Regions from separate parts of the Yersinia sp. KBS0713 genome, predicted to be linked through region 2. Evidence: predicted binding sites of a transcription regulator. Region 2 holds the regulator's gene; the other holds the start of a gene.

Region 1 (7,740 bases), 890 kb from region 2:
GGCGGGAAGCGAAGCTGAAAGATTTGGAGTTGCGCTTCGTGCAGGCGTTTCGGCAGAAAGTTACCGCGTTTCCGGTGGTAGTGATGCGGTTGCGCGAATATCTGGAGAGCAGTGACGCCGAAGTTTGGCTGATCACCGGTTCGCCACAGCGACTGGTCGAGCAGGTTTACCATGACTCAACATTTATTCACCGCTTACGGCTGGTGGGGAGCCGCATGGCACGGCGCAATGGCGGCTGGGTGCTGCCTCTGCGCTGTTTGGGGCCAGAGAAAGTGGTGCAGTTGGAGCAACGGTTGGGGTCACCGCTGAAACTCTACAGTGGATATAGCGACAGTAAGCAGGATAACCCGCTGCTGCACTTCTGTGAGCATCGTTGGCGGGTCAGTAAGACCGGCGAATTGCAGCAACTAGAGTAAAAGTTGTTGCTGCTATTCGCCACGTTAATGGGTTACCCCTTAGTGAGTGACGTCATTGTCATGGTGGCCAAGCCGCCAGATCCGCTCAGCATGTCTGCCCAGCAGCCATAGGCTGATGCCCAACAGCAGGAATAGCACCGTTTTTGGCATTGCATCCCAGAATAGCTCAAAGAAGCGGGTATACAGGTTGATGGCGAGGAATGTCAGGCCAAAGCCGCGTAACATCGCATCATCCCGTTTTAGCCCTAGCCAGATGGCCATTCCAGCCGCCATGGCAAACAATAAGCTCCAATGTAACAGCTCTATCTGGCGAGTCTGATACCAATGGTCAATATCGCCGTAATTGCCAAAAATAGACAGTATCCATAAGGCGATAAACAGGTAAAGCAGCCCCATCGCCTGTGAAACCCGATCTAGTCGACGCCGCGCCAGCTGCGGTTGCAACGCCAGCGCAGCGGCGCACAGCACCAGGCCAAAGGCGATAAAGCGCATCGGATAATTCATTCCTAGCCAATAAGCGCCCCAACCTGATGCATAGCCGGTCTCCGCCCCAAAGGCATTCCCTAGCGAGAGTAACGCGAATAGCCACACCAGCGGCGAGCGGCCAAACCAACCGACCACGCCATAGATAAGGGTGCCGAGCAGCAATAAGCCAGAGAATCGCCCACTGCCATTATCCAGCCAGAGGCCCAGTTGGCTGATAGCGGCGGCGGTCATCAGGACGCCGAGGAACAGTATCGCCTCATTGCTGTAGATTTTGCTGGCATCTTGTCGGCGGCGGCGAAAGCCCCAAATATAAAGCAGGGTTGCCAAAACCCCTGTCACGGCGACCCGCACCGGGGGATCGAAGCGGAAAAACTGACTAATCCAATTGAGCAGGAGTGTGTCAGCCATTAAGCTGCCAATGGAGATAACCAGTGACGCCAGTGCTGCGAGAAAGGCATAACCTGCCAACCTGCGCCAGTCAAAAGGTTGAATATCGATGTGGTTTAATAAGCGCTGATGTTCTTCCTCGGCGATCACCCCTTCATTGACCCATCCATTGAGCGTTTTGCGCACAATCGTGGCATTTTTCTTGCTGAGCTTCATTTATCTGGCTTCCATTATCAGAGAACACTCATATCGGCAGGTACGTTTTCTATCCAGCCGAAACAGTAACCGATCATGATATTCTGAGCTACTTTATATGCAGCTAGTGAAGCTGTTGCCGGGATAACGGGTGTAGAGGTTATGGTTAGCTGTGTATAATGCACGCCGCAAAAGTAGCTGAGAGGTTAATGTGTCTGCTGATAATAATTTATCTTCTGAATGTGTGTCGACCGCTGAGTACAGTGATGAGTACTGGATGCAGCGCGCCTTGATGCTGGCCCTGCGCGCGCAGGAAGAGGGTGAAGTCCCAGTGGGCGCGGTGTTGGTGCTGGATAATCAGGTGATTGGCGAAGGCTGGAACCGCTCTATTTGCGATAGTGATCCCACGGCGCACGCCGAGGTCATGGCGCTACGGCAAGGTGGGCAAGTGGTGCAGAATTATCGTCTGCTGGACGCCACCCTCTATGTGACGCTGGAGCCATGTGTGATGTGTGCTGGTGCTATGGTACACAGCCGGATTCGCCGTTTGGTGTATGGGGCGAATGATCTGAAAACTGGTGCCGCCGGATCACTGCTGGATATTTTACGCCACCCAGGGATGAATCATCAGGTGGAGATCAGCGCGGGTGTGCTGGCAGAGGCCTGTTCCCAGCAGTTAAGCGCGTTTTTTCGTCAGCGCCGCGCGCAGCAGAAAGCATTGAGAGTCGCGCTGCGGGCCTCGGTGGACAAAAATTAACCCGCGCGCGATAACCTGAGATGAAAAATGAGTGTTAGTTACTGATTGACCAGCCGGGGGCGACGACCGGATAGGCTCTCCCCAATTCAGCCTCGATAGCCGCGTGTTGGGCAGCTTTTTTCTCTTTTTCCTGCAAATACCCCACCAAACTCACCTGATAACGGCGAATATTCTCGACGTAGTTATAGGCTTCGTGACCACGGGCGTAGCCATAGGTGGTGCTCGGGTAGTAGCGTTTTTGGCTCAACATGGGGAGCCGCATTTTGACATCAACCCAGCTGTCTGGGTTGCCATTCTGGTTTTTGGTCAGCCGCCGTGCATCCAGCATATGACCATAACCCATATTGTATGCCGCCAGTGCGAACCAGATCCGCTCATCCTCGGGGATGGTTTCCGGCACTTTTTGCATCAGCCGCTGCAAATAGATGGAGCCGCCTCTAATGCTCTCCTCGGGGTCTACGCGGTCTTTGACCCCCAAACCATCTGCGGTGGCGCGGGTTAGCATCATCAAACCCCGCACGCCAGTTGGCGAGGTGGCTTGCGGGTTCCAATGAGACTCCTGATAAGCAATCGCCGCCAGCAATTTCCAATCGATATCACCTGCATGTTTTTCAAACAGTGGCCGGAAAGTGGGCAGCACATTGTCGATGGCGGAGAGGAAAGTTTTGGTATCGACATAATCAAAGCTACCGACATGGCCGAGATATTTCTCCTCCAGCCGCGCCAAACTGCCGTCTTCCACCATCTGGCTGTAGAAGTCGAGCATCGCGGCATAGAGGCTGTCATCACTACCTTTGCGGAAATACCAGGTCACCGGCTCTTCATCTGTGACATCAAAGGCGACCGCCAATTGCGGGTGAATGCGTTGCAGCAGAGCAATGGTGATGGAGTCACCCAGGGTATAGTCGAGTTTGCCATCAGCAACTTGCTCCAGTAGCTCTTTCCCTGTGCGGTCAATGGATGATCCCCAGTTAAGATCCGGATATTTGCTCTGCTTAAGCTGTTTTAGTGTGGTCATATGAGCTGAACCGGAGGCAACAATCAGCTGCCCTTTCAGATCACCGAAGGATTTTGGTCGTGATGTGCCAAGTCGGTAGACCAACTGCTGCGAGACCGAATAGTAGGCAGGGCCAGAGCGCGCCCGATTAAGACGTTCGCGGTTATAGATAAGCCCGGCGGCCAGCATATCTGCATCATCGCTATCTAAAGCATCAAACAGATCGTCAATATTATGATGTGGGGTCATGACCAGCTTGACCCCCAGATAATCGGCAAAACGTTTTGCCAGCTCATAGTCGAGGCCGGAAGGGCCATCTTTTCCGGGGGTGTAGTTCAGTGGTGAACTAATAGTGCTAACTCGCAGCTCACCACGGGCTTTTATGCGATCGAGTTGCCCCTCCTGACCATTGCGCCAGGGAATATTGGGCCACAGTGCGAGGGCCAAAAGTATGGCAATTACACCGATAACAAAGTAATTTAATTTTATGCGCGTCAAATAGTTATCTCTCGGCAGCGCTCTTTATATGTGTGTCGTGAAGCGAGAATCGACATGGTTAAATCCCCAGTGGAGTGGCATTTTGCGCAACAAATCGTCAGTGTGCAACTTTATTGCGTGCTTATTTATCCGGTATTCAGCCAATAACCCTAATCGCAGTTTCTGACGCAATTATGAATAATAGCTACGCAAACGGTTTCGTCGGCGGCTTAGATTCACTATAATGGCGCGCGTTTTCCCCTGTTTTGCGCCAATGAGTGCTGCGCCCAATGAAGTGCTGTTCCAGTCGCTTCGAAGAGAGAGAAACTTAGATTATGGAAATACTGCGTGGTTCGCCCGCTTTGTCGGCTTTTCGTGTTACCAAACTGTTGTCCCGTTGCCAGGATGCTCACCTGCCGGTGAGTGATATCTACGCCGAATATGTTCACTTTGCCGATGTTAGCGCACCACTGAGTGCCGATGAACACGCCAGACTCCAACGGCTGCTTAAGTATGGGCCATCTCTCCCTGAGCACGCGCCAGAAGGGCGTCTACTACTGGTTACCCCACGGCCGGGAACCATCTCTCCGTGGTCTTCCAAAGCCACTGATATTGCGCACAACTGTGCATTGCCACAAGTGCTGCGGCTGGAACGTGGTTTGGCCTTCTATATTCAAGTTCAAGGCCCGAGTCTGAATGAAAGCCAGTGGCAACAACTGTCGGCGCTGCTGCATGATCGCATGATGGAAACGGTATTTTCCGATTTGCAGCAAGCAGAACAGCTGTTCTCCCATCATCAGCCAGCCCCGGTACAACGGGTGGATATTCTGGCGCAGGGCCGCAGTGCACTGGAGCAGGCCAATACCAAATTGGGTCTGGCACTGGCAGCGGATGAAATTGATTATCTGCTGGCCGCCTTTACCGGGCTTGGGCGCAACCCGACGGATATTGAGCTGTATATGTTTGCGCAGGCAAACTCTGAGCACTGCCGCCATAAGATCTTTAACGCGGATTGGATAATCGACGGGGTTGCTCAGCCTAAGACCCTGTTCAAAATGATCAAAAATACCTTTGAACACACGCCGGATTACGTGTTGTCTGCTTATAAAGACAATGCCGCGGTGATGGAAGGTTCTCAGGTTGGGCGCTTCTTTGCCGCGCCAGAGAGTGGTGTTTATGGCTACCATCAGGAAGAGGCGCATATTCTGATGAAAGTTGAGACCCATAACCATCCAACGGCCATTTCACCCTGGCCGGGGGCGGCGACCGGCTCAGGCGGTGAGATCCGTGATGAAGGTGCCACCGGACGTGGCGCGAAACCGAAAGCAGGTTTGGTGGGCTTCTCAGTCTCTAACTTGCGTATTCCCGGTTTCGAGCAGCCGTGGGAAGAGAATTTCGGCAAGCCGGCGCGGATAGTCACCGCGCTGGATATCATGACCGAAGGCCCATTGGGCGGTGCCGCATTCAATAATGAATTTGGTCGTCCAGCGCTGCTGGGCTACTTCCGCACCTATGAAGAGCGGGTTAACAGCCATAACGGCACTGAGTTACGTGGCTACCATAAGCCCATTATGTTGGCGGGTGGGATCGGCAATATCCGTGCCGATCATGTGCAAAAAGGCGAGATCACCGTCGGCGCTAAGCTGGTGGTACTCGGCGGCCCGGCAATGAATATTGGCCTGGGGGGCGGCGCGGCTTCATCCATGGCCTCTGGTCAGTCAGATGCGGATCTGGATTTTGCCTCGGTACAACGGGATAACCCAGAGATGGAGCGCCGCTGTCAGGAAGTGATCGACCGCTGCTGGCAGTTAGGTGACCACAACCCGATTCTGTTTATCCATGACGTCGGCGCGGGCGGCTTGTCCAACGCTATGCCGGAGCTGGTCAGCGATGGCGGTCGTGGTGGTCGTTTTGAGCTGCGCGATATCCTGAACGACGAGCCGGGCATGAGCCCGCTGGAAGTGTGGTGTAACGAATCTCAGGAGCGCTATGTCATGGCGATCGCCCCGGCGCAGATGGCGCAGTTTGATGAGATCTGCCGTCGTGAGCGCGCCCCTTATGCGGTGATTGGTGAGGCTACGGAAGAGTTACATCTCACCCTCAATGATCGCCATTTCGATAACCAACCGATCGATATGCCGCTGGATGTGCTGCTGGGTAAAACGCCGAAAATGCTGCGCGACGTGAAGAGCCTGCAGGCCGAAGGTGAGGCGCTGGAGCGCGCTGATATCACGATTATTGATGCGGTAAAACGGGTGCTGCATCTGCCCGCGGTAGCTGAGAAAACCTTCCTGATTACCATTGGCGACCGCACCGTGACCGGGATGGTGACCCGTGATCAGATGGTGGGGCCATGGCAGATCCCGGTGGCCGATTGTGCCGTCACCAGCGCCAGCCTTGATAGCTACTATGGCGAGGCGATGTCGCTGGGCGAACGTGCGCCAGTGGCGCTGCTCGATTTCGCCGCCTCTGCCCGTCTGGCGGTCGGTGAAGCGCTGACCAATATCGCGGCGACCCAAATTGGCGAACTCAAGCGCATTAAGCTGTCAGCCAACTGGATGTCAGCCGCCGGTCATCCCGGTGAAGATGCCGGTTTGTATGATGCGGTGCGCGCTGTCGGCGAAGAGCTGTGTCCGGCGCTGGAAATTACTATTCCAGTGGGCAAAGACTCGATGTCGATGAAAACGCGCTGGCAGGAGGGGGAGGAGCTGCGGGAAATGACCTCACCGCTGTCACTGGTGATTACGGCCTTCGCCCGTATTGAAGATGTGCGCCACACCGTGACGCCACAACTGCGCACTGATAAAGGTGATAACGCGCTGCTGCTGATTGATTTAGGCGCGGGCCACAATGCACTGGGTGCCACTGCTCTGACTCAGGTTTACCGCCAGTTAGGGGATAAACCGGCGGACGTGCGTGATGTGCAACAGTTGGCGGGATTCTTTAACGCCATGCAGCGCCTGGTGGCGGATCAACTGTTACTGGCCTACCACGATCGTTCTGACGGCGGTCTGTTGGTGACACTGGCTGAAATGGCCTTTGCTGGTCACTGTGGCATTGATGTCGATATTCACTCACAGGGTAATGATTCACTGGCCTCATTGTTCAATGAAGAGTTGGGGGCGGTGATTCAGGTAGGTGCTGAGCAGCGTGAGGCGGTAGAAAAAGTGTTGGCCGAGCACGGTTTGGCAAATTGCGTTCACTATCTGGGCCGTGCGGTTGAGGGGGATACTTTCGCTATTCGCCGTGGCACTGAGCTGGTCTACAGTGAAAAACGTAGCACCTTGCGCTTGTGGTGGGCAGAAACCACCTGGCAAATGCAGCGCCTGCGGGATAACCCGGATTGCGCGGATCAAGAGCATCATGCGAAGCAGGATGAGCGCGATCCTGGCTTGAATGTGAAACTGACCTTCGATCCGGCTGAAGATATCGCCGCACCTTACATCATCAAGCAAGCACGGCCAAAAGTGGCGGTGCTCCGTGAGCAGGGGGTTAACTCCCATGTTGAAATGGCGGCCGCCTTCCACCGCGCCGGTTTTGATGCTGTCGATGTGCATATGAGTGATCTGTTGGCGGGGCGCATTGATCTGCGCGCCTTCCAGACCTTAGTGGCCTGTGGCGGCTTCTCTTACGGCGATGTCTTGGGCGCAGGTGAGGGTTGGGCGAAATCGATCCTGTTCAATGATCGTGTGCGCGATGAGTTCGAGGCCTTCTTCCACCGCCCTGAAACTTTGGCGTTGGGGGTGTGTAATGGTTGCCAGATGATGTCTAATCTGCGCGAATTGATCCCCGGTGCTGAGCACTGGCCACGCTTTGTCCGCAACCTGTCAGATCGCTTTGAGGCGCGCTTTAGTCTGGTTGAGGTGGCGAGTAGCCCATCACTGTTTATGCAGGATATGGCCGGTTCACGGATGCCAATTGCCGTGTCACACGGTGAAGGTCAGGTTGAAGTGCGCGATGCTGCGCATCTGGCGGCATTGCAGCAAAACAACCTGGTGGCATTGCGCTTTGTGGACAATTACGGC
Region 2 (7,740 bases):
CGCCCATGGTTATTTGCTGCATCAATTTATGTCTCCGGCCTCAAATCAGCGTACCGACCAATACGGTGGTAGCATTGAAAACCGTACCCGTCTGACACTGGAGGTGGTTGACGCCACCGCTGCCCAATGGGGTGCTGAACGTATTGGTATCCGTATCTCCCCATTAGGGCCGTTCAATGGTCTGGATAATGGTGAAGATCAGGAAGAAGCGGCACTGTATCTGATTGATGAATTGAACAAACGGCATATCGCCTACCTGCACATCTCCGAGCCAGATTGGGCCGGTGGTAAACCTTACTCAGAGGCGTTCCGTGATGCGGTTCGTGCGCGCTTCAAAGGGGTTATTATCGGTGCGGGTGCCTATACCGCCGAGAAGGCCGAAGAGTTGATTGAGAAAGGCTTTATTGATGCGGTAGCTTTTGGTCGCAGCTATATCTCTAACCCAGATTTAGTCGCTCGCCTACAACAGCATGCCCCACTGAATGAGCCTGATGGCGAAACATTCTACGGCGGCGGTGCTAAGGGCTACACTGATTACCCAACGCTGTAATGAGTTCTACCTGCTAATCGACTATCTCATCACGGTCAGGCGATATCTGGCCGTGATGATTTGCCCCGTTTCATTTCCTGTAACCCATTGAACTGATTTAATTGCCGGGGCTATACTTGAACCTGGTTTCATCACCCTTGCCCAATAACCAGGCAAAATGTAAACAGAGGATATTATGCGCTTACTCCATACCATGATCCGCGTCGGTGACCTGCAACGCTCCATCGATTTCTACACCAAGGTATTAGGGATGCGTTTACTGCGTACCAGCGAAAATACCGAGTATAAATACTCGCTGGCGTTCGTCGGTTATAGCGATGAAAGTGAAGGCTCAGTGATTGAGCTGACCTATAACTGGGGCGTAGAGAGCTACGAGATGGGGAGTGCATTTGGCCATTTGGCGCTGGGTGTGGATGATGTGGCCGCCACTTGCGACCAAATTCGTCAGGCGGGTGGAAAAGTCACCCGTGAAGCCGGCCCGGTCAAAGGCGGTAATACCATCATTGCGTTTGTCGAAGATCCGGACGGCTATAAAATCGAGTTAATCGAGAATAAGAGCGCCGGACACGGCCTCGGAAACTGATTAGCTAACAGGCACCAGCACGGTGCCTTTTTTATCATCGCGATATCCCCCTGCATCCTGCGCCAAAATTTGACATAATGTGTGCTGAATTCGATGAAGATAAGAAACTGATGGCAGATAAAAGTGACCTTAACGCCCTGAGTGGCCGTTTTCGTGGGTATTACCCCGTAGTAATTGATGTTGAAACCGCCGGTTTTAATGCTCAAACCGATGCATTATTAGAAATTGCCGCCGTGACTTTACAGATGAACAAAGAGGGATGGTTGCTACCGGATGAAACACTACATTTTCATGTAGAACCCTTTGAAGGTGCCAATCTGCAACCTGAAGCACTGGCATTTAATGGGATTGACCCTACCAACCCTTTACGTGGTGCAGTGAGTGAACACGATGCCTTACACGCCATTTTTAAAGCGGTGCGTAAAGGGCTAAAAGATCAAGGCTGTAACCGGGCAATCATCGTGGCACACAACGCCAATTTCGATCACAGTTTTGTCATGGCTGCGGCTGAGCGGGCGAGTTTAAAACGCAATCCGTTCCATCCATTCGCCACTTTTGATACCGCCGCTCTTAGCGGGCTGGTGCTGGGGCAAACCGTGTTGGCAAAAGCCTGCCTGACCGCAGGTATTCCGTTTGATAGCAGCCAGGCGCATTCGGCCTTGTACGACACCATGCAAACGGCAAAGCTGTTCTGCGAGCTGGTTAATCGTTGGAAGAAATTGGGCGGCTGGCCAATACCGGCGGGAGAGTCCGAGTAACGCGTTTTTTATCAGAAAACGGCATGTTATAAATATGAAAAGGTGGCCCGTAAGCCACCTTTTTTGATTCACTGACCACCAGCGCACATTACTCTGCGGCGGGTTGATCTTCCTGTGAACGGTACTTATCTGCAGTCTCTTTCAGCAGCTGTTGCAATTCACCACGCTGATACATTTCCATCAGAATGTCGCAACCGCCAACCAATTCGCCATCTACCCACAGCTGCGGGAATGTTGGCCAGTTGGCATATTTTGGCAGCTCAGCACGAATATCCGGATTTTGCAGGATATCAACATAAGCAAAGCGTTCGCCACAGGCCGATAGCGCCTGCACAGCCTGAGCAGAGAAACCGCAGTTTGGCAGCTTTGGCGAGCCCTTCATGTACAGCAGGATTGGGTTTTCTGCTATCTGGCGCTGAATTTTATCAATCGTCGTCATTTCTTGCTTCCTCAAGCCATATCGTGGCTACAATGCTTTTTACTCAATATCATTATTGCGTCCGCTCTATTGTAGCGACTGTCACCGCTGGAATAAAACGCCATCTTTTGCAGGGACTTTATGCCATCAGCAAAGAGTTAGCTGTCAGCTACAAATATGTGCATTGAGAATAACATTTTTGATCCCATCACTTCACTAATATCTTCTTTATCGTGTAGCAGGCGTTTATTTCAATAATACCCTAAGTTATTGAGGCCACAGGTAGTCTGCCAGCAAACGAATCTCGATACGCTAACTCAAGTCAGTGATTCAGATGAGTGAGTGTCGCTAACAACCCTACGGTTTTAGATACGACGGATATAACTCGTTGACGAATGGTTGATTTAAGTTCGCTGAAAGCATAAATAAGCTACAATTGTGAAGCCATTAACGTTTTCTCACAATATCGATTAGAATCCTGTATCTCTTCGCTTTTTTATATCCTGAGTTTCGGCAATACTGTGACTCTTCATATTCATCTCAGGGCTAAGGTTGGTAGCGTTATTATGCGTTTAATTCTTACGCTGTTTGTGCTGCTGTTTACCCAACTATTCTTAAATTTGGCGCATGCGTCGCCGCAGGCACAGGTGTCGGCGGAGCAAAAGAGAGGTCAGGTCAGCCAAGCCAGCCCTGATGATCGTAAAAAGCGAAAAGCTGATAAAAGTACCAAGAAAGCGAAAATTGCCAGCGCTAAAACTGCCACCGGCAAAACCAGCACCAATAAAACCGCCGTCAGCAGCAATAAAAAGAGCATAGCCAGTAACACAACGAAAGCTCTTAAGAAGAAAGTGCAAGAAATAAGTAAACCCACCATAAAACAACCCAGCAGTGTTAAAAAAACGAATACTAAAACAGCGGCCAACAAAAAAGTGGCGGCGGTCAAAAAAACAGAAAAAATTGCTTATGGTCGGCATCGAAATAAGACTCAAGGTAAAGCTGGCACAGAATTAGTTGCAAATAATAAAATCAAGCTCAGCCCTGCCCATAAAAAGCGCTACCAACATGCGAAGCAAACGGCAATGAGCAAACTGATGAAACAAGTCGGTAAACCTTATCGTTGGGGCGGCACCTCGCCGAATACCGGTTTTGATTGCAGTGGGCTTATTTATTACGCCTATAAAGATGTGATCAGAATAAAAATGCCGCGTACTGCTAACGAGATGTATCATTTACGTGATGCCGCGCCAGTCAAACGTGCTGAATTAGAGAGTGGTGATCTGGTGTTCTTTAATATTGCCAATCGCGGCGTTGCCGATCATGTCGGTGTCTATTTAGGTAACGGCAAATTTATTCAGTCCCCGCGTACCGGCGAAGAGATCCGCATTAGTATGCTGAATAACGACTACTGGCAAGATCACTATGTGGGTGCTCGCCGCGTGGTCACACCTAAAACTATCCGCTAATTCTTCAACTCACAGCCAGCACTGCTGTTGGCTGTGAGTACCCCACTCGCCAAACTTCTGTTATCCCCGTGATCTATCTTGGCTAATGCCAATGCCATACTAATACTGTGGTTATAACTGTCATTTCTGTCGAAAATTGTTAAGATTATACCCACAACAAAAATACAACAATTAAGCTTTTAACCGCTCTTCGCCACATCATGGCCTGCGGCTATTGATGGGATTTGAGGAGCAAACACCCTGAGCAACCCGAAAGGAGAGAGCTATGTCTTTTGAATTACCGGCATTACCTTATGCACAAAATGCACTGGAACCCCATATCTCAGCTGAAACGCTGGAGTACCATTACGGCAAACACCATAATACCTATGTGATTAACCTCAATAATCTGATTAAAGATAGTGAGTTTGCTGACAAAACGCTGGAAGAGATAGTAAAAACCTCCAGCGGTGGTCTCTTTAACAATGCGGCCCAAGTCTGGAACCATACTTTCTACTGGCACTGTCTGTCACCAAATGGTGGTGGTGAGCCGACCGGTAAAGTGGCTGATGCCATTAATCAATCATTTGGTTCTTTTGCTGAATTTAAAGCACAATTTACCGATGCCGCAGTGAAAAACTTTGGCGCAGGTTGGACTTGGCTGGTTAAAAAAGCCGATGGCACGCTGGCGATTGTGAGTACATCTAATGCGGCAACCCCGCTGACGACCACGGATAAACCGTTACTGACGGTGGATGTGTGGGAACACGCTTATTATATTGATTACCGCAATGCGCGGCCAAAATATCTGGAAAATTTCTGGGCGCTGGTTAACTGGGCATTCGTTGAGAAGAATTTAGCCTGAGAAGGCAATAAGCGCGAGACGATGTGTTAGCACATCAAGCAATAATTAAGGGCGGGTAAACCGCCCTACTTTACTATTTTACCGGCAAGCGGCTTAATTAATTCATTACCGCCACGAAGCTAAAGGCAATAATCATCGCCAGCGCACCAACAGTCGTAATCAGCGACATTTTCAGATTGGTATCCATAAAAACTCCTCAGCCGGTCAGTTTGTCGTAGGGAAAAGGCACATAGTTAGTGTGTTAAAATATCTTCCCACAATTCAGAAAAAAAATCTTGTGCTCATTACGCACTTTATAACTTTGAATACCTCTTTCACTTTTCCTCCAGATCAGCCAAAATTCGCAGTTCATAACTGCATACCGACCAATAACGTCCAATAAATACTCTCAGACAACCAGCTGATTCCATTTTCCAGCCAATAACATGCTTCTGTCTGAGTGGTTTCGCGTCTGCAGGCAAACGATTAACATAATACTTACCTACTGTAACAGGTGAGCTTAGGAGTCATTTTTTTTATGGCAACGATTAAAGATGTGGCCAAACACGCGGGTGTTTCCACCACCACCGTTTCGCACGTGATTAACAAAACGCGTTTCGTCGCCGAAAATACTAAGGCTGCCGTGTGGGCGGCCATTAAAGAACTGCATTATTCACCCAGTGCTGTGGCCCGTAGTTTGAAAGTTAATCACACCAAATCAATTGGTTTACTGGCAACGTCCAGCGAAGCGCCCTATTTTGCTGAAGTGATCGAAGCGGTTGAAAACAGTTGTTATAGCAAGGGTTACACGCTGATTTTATGTAACTCTCATAATAATCTGGATAAACAGAAAGCCTATCTGGCGATGCTGGCACAAAAGCGTGTTGATGGACTGCTGGTGATGTGTTCAGAATATCCCGAGCAGTTGCTGGGGATGCTGGAAGATTATCGTAATATCCCGATGGTGGTGATGGATTGGGGGACAGCACGTGGCGACTTTACTGACTCGATTATCGATAACGCCTTTGAAGGCGGCTATTTGGCTGGACGTTATCTGATTGAGCGCGGTCATCGTGATATCGGCGCTATTCCCGGCCAGCTATCCCGTAATACTGGCGGTGGTCGCCATCAGGGCTTTTTGAAAGCCCTGGAGGAGGCCAATATCACGCTGCGTGATGAATGGGTGGTTCAGGGCGATTTCGAACCGGAGTCCGGTTATAAAGCCATGCACCAGATTCTGACGCAAAAACATCGCCCGACCGCGGTATTCTGTGGCGGCGATATTATGGCGATGGGTGCAATATGCGCAGCCGATGAGCTGGGCTTGCGGGTGCCGCAAGATATTTCAGTGATCGGGTATGATAATGTGCGCAACGCGCGCTACTTCTCCCCTGCGCTGACCACCATTCATCAGCCAAAAGAGCGATTAGGTGAAACCGCTTTTGCGATGTTGCTCGACCGTATTGTCAGCAAGCGCGAAGACCCCCAGACCATTGAGGTGCACCCGAAACTGGTCGAGCGACGTTCTGTTGCGGATGGCCCGTTCCGCGATTATCGCCGCTAACTCTCTTCTGCCGGTAGCAAACTCGGCTACCGGCGCGGTTATTTGCTCTCAGTTGCTGGTGTCGTCATGCTGAGTAGCTGATGGGTTGTCATCTTTCAGCCACTCAGCATTTAGCGTGACACTGTCACCCAAATACGCCAGCAACCATGCCAGTGCCGGTGAGTGGTTGTTCTGCTCCCACGTCAGGCAGCATGGGCTATCCGGTAGCGGTTCAGCCAAGCTTAGCGCTGCCAGCCTCCCTTGCGCAATCAGCGGCGAGACCATATGAGCAGGCACCATGCCAACACATAGCCCCGCGCACAGGCAGTCAATCCCCGTCGCCCAGTCCGGTGCCACCAACCGCTGCTGATTATCTAAGGTCCAGGTGTCCCGTTTCGGCAGGTTGCGCGCGGTATCTTCCAGACAGAGTGCGGGGTAAGGCCGCAACTGATCATCGGTCAGTGGCCCGGTTAACCGCGCTAATGGGTGTTCGACACTCACCACACATTGCCAACTTAAAAAGCCCATGTCGCGAAAAACAAACCGCCCTCCGACTGGCACCGCACGCGTGGCGCCGATGGCCATTTCAGCCTGCCCGTCCACCAGCGCATCCCAGACGCCATTGAACACCTCATAACGTACCCGTAATTCGATATCAGGAAAATGTCGATAGAAATCCAGAACTAAGCGGCGGCTGCGCTGTGGTTTGACGATTTTATCCACCACGATGGTTAACTCCCCTCGCCAGCCATTCGCCACTTGTTGGCATTGACGGCGAGTGCCATTCATTTTTTTGATAACATCGCGAGCTTCTTTGATAAAAACGACACCTGCGGCGGTTAATTCTACGTCACGATGACGCCGTTCAAACAGCGGCACCGCCAGCCACTCTTCAAGCTGGCGCACGGTATAACTTATCGCCGATGGCACACGGTGCAATTCTTGAGCGGCGGCACTGAAGCTACCGGTACGTGCGACCGCGTCAACCACATCCAGCGAGTATTCAGACCACATTATCTTCTGCTCCTGTTGCTCATTTATTCAGACATCAAATATTTTGATAGCATGGCGCAAATATTACCGTTTCACAATCGAATCACTCGCCGGATAGAATGCCCCCGCAATAAAATTGCCTGTAATAATACATTTACAATAACAACATATTGACAACAGCAACGCCTGCAACATTTTCACATTGAGAATAAAGAATGAAAACCACCTCTAGCTTCATGTTCTACCTGGCTGGCTTAAGTATGCTGGGTTATCTGGCCACCGACATGTATTTGCCCGCCTTTGGCGCAATGCAACAAGAGCTGCAAACCTCCGCCGGTGCCATCAGTGCCAGTCTGAGCATCTTCCTCGCCGGTTTCGCTATCGCCCAACTTATCTGGGGGCCGGTATCGGATAAAATAGGTCGTAAACCGGTGCTGTTGGTCGGGTTGGGGTTATTTGCTATCGGCTGTCTGGGGATTTTGTGGGTTGAGACTGCCACCCAGTTATTAATCCTGCGTTTTATTCAAGCGGTGGGGGTCTGTTCTGCCGCCGTGAGCTGGCAAGCCTTAGTGGTGGATCGTTATCGCGACGGTAAAGCCAACCGCGTAT

The links. The regulator PurR, encoded in region 2, represses purine synthesis genes. The targets are predictions, from matches to a motif close to CANGCAAACGTTTGCNTG.
Region 1: purL (phosphoribosylformylglycinamidine synthase) is a predicted target of PurR. The motif match lies at 3,922-3,939, and genes of this name have one in related genera.

What each region holds. Positions count from the first base shown of each region.
Region 1 covers NZ_CP042173.1:1,178,433-1,186,172, forward strand. The annotation lists gene yfhb (phosphatidylglycerophosphatase C) at 1-416, shown strand, start outside; gene FFE93_RS05545 (hypothetical protein) at 456-1,505, opposite strand; gene tadA (tRNA adenosine(34) deaminase TadA) at 1,696-2,241, shown strand; gene mltF (membrane-bound lytic murein transglycosylase MltF) at 2,276-3,736, opposite strand; gene purL (phosphoribosylformylglycinamidine synthase) at 4,051-7,740, shown strand, end outside.
Region 2 covers NZ_CP042173.1:2,070,254-2,077,993, reverse strand. The annotation lists gene FFE93_RS09715 (alkene reductase) at 1-550, shown strand, start outside; gene gloA (lactoylglutathione lyase) at 726-1,133, shown strand; gene rnt (ribonuclease T) at 1,244-1,891, shown strand; gene FFE93_RS09700 (Grx4 family monothiol glutaredoxin) at 1,980-2,330, opposite strand; gene FFE93_RS09695 (C40 family peptidase) at 2,876-3,772, shown strand; gene sodB (superoxide dismutase [Fe]) at 4,038-4,616, shown strand; gene FFE93_RS09685 (YnhF family membrane protein) at 4,714-4,803, opposite strand; gene purR (HTH-type transcriptional repressor PurR) at 5,134-6,159, shown strand; gene punR (DNA-binding transcriptional activator PunR) at 6,208-7,152, opposite strand; gene punC (purine nucleoside transporter PunC) at 7,347-7,740, shown strand, end outside.